3 regions of the Mesorhizobium sp. P3_B5 genome follow, and region 2 is predicted to be linked to each of the others. Evidence: predicted binding sites of a transcription regulator. Region 2 holds the regulator's gene; each other region holds the start of a gene.

Region 1 (3,248 bases), on a different contig from region 2:
GGCGATGTTCGAGGTGCCCAATCCGGACGTGCCGGCCAACACCGTCGTCCAGATCGTACAGCCGGGCTATTCGATCGGCGAGCGCGTGCTGCGGCCGGCCATGGTCGGCGTCGCCAAGGGCGGCCCCAAATATGTGGCGAGCGAAACGCCTGTCGAACCTGGGCCGGTCAATGATGAGGCCGAGAGGGACGCTTGAACGGATAAGCGAGTAGGGAATAGCGAGTAGCGAATAGGGAAATAGCCAATAGCCGCCACGTGGCTTTGTGCTATTCGCTATTGCCTATTCGCTATTCGCTATTCACTCTTTCATTGTTCGCCCATGAACCCCATCGACCTCCTCGACTATGCCGGTGTCGCCGTCTTCGCGGCGACGGGTGCGCTTGCCGCCTCGCGCAAGCAACTCGACATTATCGGCTTTCTGTTCCTGGCCAGCGTCACCGGCATCGGCGGCGGCACGTTTCGCGACGTCATCCTCAATTTGCCGGTGTTCTGGGTCGCCAACCGCGATTATGTGCTGATCTGCGCAGTGGTAGCGGTGCTGGTCTTCTTCAGCGCGCACCGTGTCGAATCCCGCTACAAATTGCTGCTCTGGCTCGACGCTGTCGGCCTCGCGGCGTTCTCGGTGATGGGCGCCGCCAAGGGTCTGGCCATCACCGGCTCTCCGGTCGTGTCAGTCATCACCGGCGTGCTCACCGCCACCTTTGGCGGCATTCTGCGCGACCTTCTGGCCGGCGAGCCGTCAGTGCTGCTGAGACCCGAAATCTATGTCACCGCCGCTCTTGCCGGAGCTACGCTGTTTACGCTTGGCGATCTCGCTGGGCTGCCGCCACTCGCCTCAGGCCTCGCCGGCTTCGCAGCGGCTTTCCTGGTGCGCGGCGGGGCACTCAAGTTCGGCTGGTCGTTTCCGTCCTACAAGAGCCGGCCGGGACGGCGGCCGGAGGATATTCCTTGAGAGTGAGTAGCGAATAGGGAGTAGCGAATAGGGGATAGCAGTCCGCAAGATTGCGGCGTAGCTCTCGCTATTCGCTATTCGCTATTCGCTATTCGCTATTCGCTGGCGTCAGGCGGCGAAGCGCTGGGCTTCCCCACCATAGTAGTTGACGTAGCGCGCACCGATTTCCTTGACCGGCATCACGACGAACACGTCGACCGTCGAGAATTCGCGGTCGATGACGCAGCCGTCACCGATGCGGGCGCCGACGCGCAGATAGCCCTTGACCAGCGGCGGCATCGCCGCGATGGCCGCCTTGGTGTTGACGGCCTCGATCGGCATCAAATCCATGGAGCAATAGCGCCCGGTGACCGCGCGTACATCCCAGGCCGAGTTGGTCCGGCAGTGATGGGCAAGATAGGTGAGCGCCTCGGCATGCGCCGCCGGCACGGTGCCGTGGAACGAGGCGCAGCCGGTCATCACGCCGATCTCATAGTGCTTGATATAGGCCCATATGCCTTGCCACAGCGCCTCGATGGTGCGCTTCGAGCGGTATTCCGGCAAAACGCAGGAGCGGCCGAGTTCGAGGAAACGCTGGCCGGGATGGCGGGCGATGAGCTTGGTCAGCTCGAATTCACCCTCGGAATAAAACCCGCCTGCGGTGGCCGCGATTTCCTGCCGCAGAAGGCGGTAGGTGCCGACGATGCGGCGGTGCTCGGGGCCGGAGAGCGTGGTGTCGAAGACGAGCAGATGGTCGCAGAGCGGATCGAACCGATCGGCGTCGCGGTGATCCTGGAACAGGTCCTTCCTGGCGCCAAGCTCGTCATAAAATACCCGGTAGCGCACTTCCTGGGCAGCGGCGATCTCGGCCTCGTTGCGGGCGAGCCGCACTTCGAGGTTGCCGATCCGGCCGAGCGAAGCGCCTTTTATGACGGAATCGGCGCTACGCCCGGCGAGCAGTGCGCTGCTGGCGTTCGGCCGAGTGTCACATTCCGGCATAACTGTATGCACGAGTGATTCTCCTTCGAGCCATCCCTCTTGGCACGGGGATACGGTGTAGGTGCAACAGGATTGTGACAGTACCGTGATACAGCGCTCTGGGCAATACTTCGCCGGCTGGCCAGCGCGCGACTTCGGCAAGCGGAATCAGTTTTTGCCGTGCTCGCCTTCGGTTCCGCAAGGGATGATGTGCCGAGCCAAAAGCGCTGCAACGTCTGGGCGCGTCCCACAAGACACGCGGCGCTCCAAGGCTGTCAGGCGGCTACATTATATGGGCAGCGAAAGGGCGGATAACAATTCAGGCGGCTACCTGGCCCTCGACGGCGTGAACCAAAGCGTCGGGGTCGAGCGGCTTGGTGACGAAGCCGCTGGCGCCATGGGCGAGCACGGCGTGGCGGGTCTTTTCCTGGCTGTCGGCGGAAAGCACCATGATCGGCACCGGCGGCACCGCCATTTCCTCCTCGTGACGGCGGATGGCGGCGATCGCATCCAGCCCGTCCATGACGGGCATGTGCAGGTCCATCAGCACCACGTCAAAACGATGTTTGAGCCCGGCCTCGGTGACGGCCTCGACCGCGGCCTTGCCGTTGCCGACCACTTTCACGCGATGCCCGGCCTTCACAAGCGTGGCGCGGGCGAGCATGGCGTTGATGTCGTTGTCCTCGGCGATCAGCACCGACAGGCCTTGCCGGCGACCACCGAGGGTACGAATGGAGGGGGCTCCGCGTTTTTCCGGCTGCGGCTTGGGCAGCGTCGGGGCATGGCTGGTCAAAAGTACGCGCAACAGCGTCTCGCCGCGCACCGGCCTTGCCAGGAAGGTGGCGTAGCCACTGGCGCGGAATTCGCCAAGCATGCCGCGGTCGGTCGGCGCGATCAGCGTGATGGCCTCGCAATCGGCAAAGCCGCTTTGGCGCAAGCGCTTGAGCAGCCGTCCATCGCTGTCTTCCATGGCTGCATCGATCAGAAGCACGTCGCAGTCCGCGGCAAAAGGCGCCGCCTGGGCCGAGGTAGCAGCCAGATTGACGACGCCGCCATGGGCACGGATGGTGCGGGCGATGGCATCGGCCTCGATGGCGTTCTTCGAGACGATCACCGCGTGCCGGCCCGATAGAATGCTCTGGCGGTTTTGCGGTGCCTCGGTGGCCGCAATGGCCGGGATTTCGAAGACGAATTCAGATCCTTCGCCGAGCCGGCTCGACACCGAGATGGTGCCGCCCATGGCTGTCACCAGGCGCCTGGAGATGGCAAGACCGAGGCCGGCGCCGCCATGCACACGGGTCGAGGTGCCGTCGGATTGTTCGAATTCCTCGAAGATGCG
Region 2 (3,248 bases):
GGCTTCTGCCAATATTTGGCCGGTGTCACCGACTGCCTTCAATATCATCAGAGGCCGCGAGGACGACCGGGAGGAAAACAAAAAAGATGTCGGTTGGAATCCGCCACGACGATTTGCGCCGCCGCAACCGGGCGATGGTGCTTTCGGCCGTGCGCCGCGCCGGCCAGCCGTCGCGGACCGAGATCGCGGCGACCACCGGCCTCAGCCACTCGACCATATCGGCGATCTCCGCCGACCTGATCGGGGAAGGCATCCTGGCCGAGAGCAAGGCCAGCGAAGCTGTTTCGCTGAAACGCGGCCGGCCGCAAGTCGGTCTCGGGCTCAATCCGGAAGCAGCCGCTGTGATGACAGTGGTGCTGTCGCTGAATTTCCTTTCCGTCGCTGTCATCGACTACGCCGGCCAGGTGGTGGCCGAAGAGCAGCGCCGGCTGGACACGCTGACCATGCCGCGCGACGAACTGATCGGCGAATGTGTCGCCATAGTCAGGCGTCGGCTCGAGGATCCCGACCTCGACACCCACAGCGTCGCCCGCATCGCCATGGGCATCCAGGGCATCACCGATTCGCACGCCCGCGCCATGCTGTGGTCGCCGATCACGCCGCAGACCGACATCGCCTTCGCCGACATACTGGAAGGCGAATTCGGCATTCCGGCCACCATGGAAAACGACTGCAACATGATGGCGGTGGCGCTGCAGTGGCGCGATCCGGTCCGCTACCACGACGATTTCATCGCCATCCTTTTGTCGCACGGCATCGGCATGGGACTGGTGCTGAAGGGCGAGCTGTTCACCGGCACCCATTCCTCGGGCGGCGAGTTCGGCCACATGATCCATCGCCCGGGCGGGGCGCTGTGTCGTTGCGGGCGGCGCGGCTGCGTCGAGGCCTATGCCGGCAACTACGCCATCTGGCGCAACGCCAGGCAATTGGGCGAGGACGCCGAGCCGGTCGCCGATGTCAGCGACGCCGACATGCGGGCGCTCGCCGTCGCGGCACGTGAGAAAGACGGACCGGAGCGCGAGGCCTACCGCAAGGCCGGCGAAGCGCTTGGCTTCGGCCTCGGCAGCCTGTTTGCGCTGATCGATCCGGCGCCGGTCGCCATGGTCGGCGTCAGCGCCGCCGCCTTCGACCTGATCGAACCGGCGCTGCGCGAGGCCATCGCCCAGACCGCCGGCGGCCAGCACTCGAAATCGATCTCCTTCGACACCGAACCGAACGAATTGCCACTGATCCGCGAAGGCTGCGCCATGCGGGCACTGAGCTTCGTCGACCAGGAGATCTTCGCGCCGGGCGGGCAGGCACGGGCTGGCGCTATCGGGAAAGACGTGGCCTGAGGACGACGTCAATCATTGATGCCGCAGATTGTCGCCGACTTTAGAGATTGGCCGAAGCCGTCCCAACGTCGTCATCCCAGGGCGAAGCAGGAGCGAAGCTCCGTCGCGGAGACCCTGGGATCCATGCCGTGAAATCGGTCAAAGAATTCAACGGGGCAGAATTCTGCACAGTAGCAACGCCTTGAGGTCGCGGCATGGATCCTTGGGTCTGCGCCGCGTCGCTACGCTCCTTGCTTCGCCCAAGGATGACGAAGCCATGAGCGGGCTGAGCCAATCATCGACGCGTGAGGTCCGGGAGTGGACGCATTCAACCAATAAACGCTTCCGCGCCGAGGGACCTAGTCTTCGCGGATCGCATAACCGGCGCCCCGAATGGTTCGGATGACATCTGGCATGCGGCCATTGTTGACCGCCTTGCGCAACCGGCCGACATGCACGTCCACCGTGCGTTCGTCGATATAGATCGTCTCGCCCCAGACATTGTCGAGCAACTGGCTGCGCGAGAACACCCGGCCAGGATGACGCATCATGAACTCGAGCAGGCGGAATTCGGTCGGCCCGAGCCGGATCTCGCTTTTCTTGCGATAGACCCTGTGCGATTCGCGGTCGAGCACGATGTCGCCGACCTTCAGCACGCTGGACAGCACTTCCGGCTTGGCGCGGCGCAGCAGCGCCTTGACCCTGGCCATGAACTCCGGCGTCGAGAACGGCTTGACCAGATAGTCGTCGGCGCCGGTCGAGAGGCCGCGCACGCGGTCGCTCTCTTCGCCACGCGCGGTCAGCATGATGATCGGCAGCCGCTCGGTTTCGGGCCGCATCCTGAGACGCCGGCACAGCTCGATGCCGGAAACCGCCGGAACCATCCAGTCCAGCACCAGCAGGTCGGGCACGTTTTCCTGCAGGCGGATCTCAGCTTCGTCGCCGCGCGTCACCACCTCGACCTGGTAGCCTTCGGATTCGAGATTGTAGCGGAGGAGCAGGCCTAGCGGCTCCTCGTCCTCCACCACCATGATGCGTGGCGCGATCATCGGCTGGTCACCCTTGTCGTCATGCCGCCGGCGCGGACATCGCCGTCTCGTCCTGCTTCGGACGATTGGCGGGCAGCTGCGTGCCGGTCAAAACATAATACGCATTTTCGGCGATGTTGGTGACATGGTCGCCGATGCGCTCGAGGTTCTTGGCGCAGAACAGGAGGTGCGTGCACGCGGTGATGTTGCGCGGATCTTCCATCATGTAGGTCAAAAGCTCGCGGAACACCGATGTGTATTTGACGTCGATGCGCTCGTCGTCGTTTCTGAGCTTGGCGAGCGCTGCCGCATCGGCGGCGGCATATTCCTCGACCACCCCTTGCACCTGGATGAGCACAAGTTGAGCCATCGCATCGATGGAATGCGACAGGTCGCGCGGCGTGACGCTGAGGCCGACGGTGCCGACGCGCTTGGCGATGTTCTTGGCGAGATCGCCGATACGCTCGAGGTCGCCGGCCATGCGGATCGACCCGACCACTGCGCGCAAATCGTTGGCCATCGGCTGGCGCTTGGCGATCAGCGTGATGGCGCGGTCGTCCAGCTCGCGCTGGCGCGCATCCATGATGGCGTCGTCGGAGACGACGCGCTGCGCCAGGGCGTTGTCCGAATTGAGCAGCGCCTTGGTCGAGCCGCTGACCATCGAGCCGGCGAGATCGCCCATGTCGCGGATCAGCTTGCTGATCTGCCCCAGCTCTTCATCGAAAGATGCGACGGTATGTTCACCCATGATCCTAGTCCTCGTGCCTGAAACTTCGCTGCCGGAACCGCTCAGCCGAACCGGCCGGTAATGTAGTCCTGGGTGCGCTTGTCGTCGGGGTTGGTGAACATCTTGTCGGTGGCGCCCTCCTCGACGAGGTAGCCGAGATGGAACATCGCCGTGCGCTGC
Region 3 (3,248 bases), on a different contig from region 2:
AAGCGATGGGCTTCTGGGGCCAGAAATGGGTCGAGGCCCGGCTCTCGCTGAAGAACCTCGATCCGTCACTGCTGATGTGGGACATGCGCCGCAATCTGAACCCCAGTCCGCTGCCCGACGGACGCACCGTGATACAGTTCCTGTACCATGACCTGCCGGCGACAAAGCGGTCCTGGTGGCTGATCGTCGAGAAGCAGGGTGATGTCGATCTGTGCTGGTACGATCCGGGATTTGACGTCGATCTCTACGTGTCGACCGACCTGTGCACCATGACCTCGATCTGGATGGGGCTGACGACAGTGCACAAGGAACGCGACAAGATCAGCCTGACCGGAGACCTCGATATCGCCGCCAAAATGCAGACCTGGCTTGGCCTCAGCCCGTTTGCGGTGATGCCGAAGCGTGCCGCGGCGTAGCTGACGTCACCGGCCTCTCGACTAACCGCTTGCAATTCGCAATCAGTTTGCTACAAAGAAGGCAATTGCAAATCACAATCGGTTATCTCGGAGGCACTCATGTCAAAGCTTCGCGTCAATGCATTCACCCTGTCGCTCGACGGCTACGGCGCCGGTCCAGACCAGACCCTGCAAAATCCGCTCGGCGTTGGTGGCGAGGAGCTGCACAAATGGATGACAAGCACCCGCAGCTTCCACCAAATGGTCGGCAAGGATGGCGGCACCACCGATGTGGACGACCGCTTCACCGTCCGCAGCTTCGACAATCTCGGCGCCTGGATCCTCGGCCGCAACATGTTCGGGCCGATCCGCGGCGACTGGCCGGACGACAGCTGGAAAGGCTGGTGGGGCACCAATCCGCCCTACCACGTGCCGACCTTCGTGCTGACCCATCATCCGCGCGCCTCTATTGTGATGGAGGGCGGCACAACCTTCCACTTCGTCACCGATGGTATCCATGCCGCGCTTGAACAGGCGAAAGCGGCGGCGGGCGGCAAGGATGTTCGCGTCGGTGGCGGCGTCGCCACCATCCGACAATATCTCCAGGAGAAACTGATCGACGAAATGCATCTGGCGATCACGCCAGTGCTGCTCGGTACAGGCGAGAACCTGTTTGCCGGCCTCGACATGCCCAAGCTAGGCTACCAGTGCAGCGAGCAGACCGCTACGCCGCTCGCGACGCATGTGGTGATCAAGCGGGCGTAATTACAGCTATTTCTCCCCGTCACTAGACGGGGAGAAGGAAGAACCCCTCAATATTTCTCCGGCACGTAAAGCTCGCGTGGTAGCGTCTGGCGCTCATATTCGGGGTTGAAGACGCGCTCGGGCAGCGTGATCTCCTCGTGTGGCACTTCCTCATAAGGCATCTGCTTGAGCAGATGATCGATGCAGTTCAGCCGCGCGCGCTTCTTGTCGTTGCCTTCGACGATGAACCACGGCGCTTCGGGAATGTTGGTGCGGGCGAAGGTCTCTTCCTTGGCCTTGGTGTACTGCTCCCAGCGCACGCGCGACTGCAGGTCCATCGGTGACAGCTTCCACTGCTTCATCGGATCGTGGATGCGCATCAGGAAGCGCATCTGCTGTTCCTCATCGGTGATGGAGAACCAGTATTTGACCAGCGTGATGCCGGAGCGGACCAGCATGCGCTCGAACTCCGGCACGTCGCGGAAGAATTCCTCGACCTGTTCGGGTTCGGCAAAACCCATCACCCGCTCGACGCCCGAGCGGTTGTACCAGGAGCGGTCGAGCAGCACGATCTCGCCACCGGCCGGCAGATGCGGCACGTAGCGCTGAAAGTACCATTGCGACTTCTCGCGCTCGGTCGGCGCTGGCAGTGCCACGACGCGGCAGATGCGCGGATTGAGCCGCTGGGTGATGCGCTTGATGACGCCGCCCTTGCCGGCCGAGTCGCGGCCCTCGAAAAGGACCACCAGCTTCTTCTTGTGATAGGCGACCCAGGACTGCAGCTTGATCAACTCGGACTGCAGGGTGATGAGGTCACGAAAATACTGCATGCGATCGATCGAAGGCGGATGCGCGTTCTTGTAGATCTTGGCAATCTCCATCGACAGCGCCGGCTCCGACATTTCCAGTTCGTAGTCTTCGTCGAGCGTGTCGGCCAGCTCCGCTTCAAGCCAATCCCTGGCTGGAGAATTCTGTTTTAACTCGGTCATTTGCGCTGCTCCGCTTGCCGGCTGACATGAAACCCTGAGCCGACTTGATATAGGCCGGTAGTGACGGTTTTATTGCAGCCACCGGACGCCGCAAATCCGCGAGGCATGGTCGATCCGTCGCCGTGGCATGGCGACAAGCCACTCATATTGTCCTACAAATGCCGAACCCGTTCGGGCTCCCCTGCCCTCCCCACCGAAATTGCGAGGATTTGACATGGAATACCGCACGCTTGGCCGTTCCGGCCTGAAAGTTTCGACGCTGACGCTGGGCACCATGACCTTCGGCGGCACCGGGCCGTTCGCCGCCGTCGGTAATTCCGACGTCGCGGAAGCCAGGCGTATCATCGACACCTGCATCGATGCCGGCATCAATCTCATCGACACCGCCAATGTCTATTCGAACGGGCTTTCGGAAGAGATCATCGGCGAAGCGCTCGGCGGCAAGCGCAAGGGCGATGTGCTGATCGCCTCCAAGGCGCGCATGCGGATCGGCAAGGGTCCGAACGACGAAGGCCTGTCGCGCTACCACCTGATCCGCGAGTGCGAGAAGAGCCTGAAGCGCCTCAGGACCGATGTCATCGACATCTATTTCCTGCACGAATGGGACGGCGTGACGCCGCTCGAGGAAACCATCGCCGCGCTCGACACTTTGGTGGCGCAGGGCAAAGTCCGCTATGTCGGCTGCTCCAATTATTCCGGCTGGCACGTGATGAAGGCGTTGGGGATCAGCGACAGAAGTCATCAGCCGCGTTTCGTCACCCAGCAGATCCACTACACGCTGGAAGCGCGCGAAGCCGAATACGAACTTCTGCCAATCTCGGTCGATCAGGGGCTTGGCGTGCTGGTATGGAGCCCGCTTGCCGGCGGATTGCTGTCGGGCAAGTACAATCGCGACAGCCCTACGGCCCGCCAGCTCAGCGGCTGGTCGGAGCCGCCGATCCGTGATGAGGACCGGCTGTGGCGGATCGTCGACGTGCTGGTCGAGATCGGCAAGAGCCGTGGCGTTTCGGCGGCGCAGGTGGCGCTGGCCTGGCTGCTCGGCCGCCCCGCGGTCAGTTCGCTGGTGATTGGTGGGCGCACCGAAGCGCACTTCAAGGACAACATTGCCGCTGCAAGCCTG

What was found. The regulator PhoB, encoded in region 2, activates phosphate uptake and scavenging genes when phosphate is short. The targets are predictions, from matches to a motif close to TGTCATNNANCTGTCAT.
Region 1: a site for PhoB is predicted at 1,994-2,010, ahead of olsB (l-ornithine N(alpha)-acyltransferase). Genes of this name have one in related genera too.
Region 3: a site for PhoB is predicted at 2,189-2,205, ahead of ppk2 (polyphosphate kinase 2). Genes of this name have one in related genera too.

What each region holds. Positions count from the first base shown of each region.
Region 1 is NZ_JBFUGR010000009.1:136,881-140,128, forward strand. It holds gene grpE (nucleotide exchange factor GrpE) at 1-196, shown strand, start outside; gene AC1DVW_RS22125 (trimeric intracellular cation channel family protein) at 320-952, shown strand; gene olsB (l-ornithine N(alpha)-acyltransferase) at 1,061-1,930, opposite strand; gene AC1DVW_RS22135 (hybrid sensor histidine kinase/response regulator) at 2,229-3,248, opposite strand, start outside.
Region 2 is NZ_JBFUGR010000007.1:113,606-116,853, reverse strand. It holds gene AC1DVW_RS19280 (ROK family protein) at 87-1,334, shown strand; gene phoB (phosphate regulon transcriptional regulator PhoB) at 1,673-2,362, opposite strand; gene phoU (phosphate signaling complex protein PhoU) at 2,382-3,089, opposite strand; gene pstB (phosphate ABC transporter ATP-binding protein PstB) at 3,131-3,248, opposite strand, start outside.
Region 3 is NZ_JBFUGR010000005.1:38,486-41,733, reverse strand. It holds gene AC1DVW_RS14380 (winged helix-turn-helix transcriptional regulator) at 1-416, shown strand, start outside; gene AC1DVW_RS14375 (dihydrofolate reductase family protein) at 516-1,160, shown strand; gene ppk2 (polyphosphate kinase 2) at 1,208-2,128, opposite strand; gene AC1DVW_RS14365 (aldo/keto reductase) at 2,343-3,248, shown strand, end outside.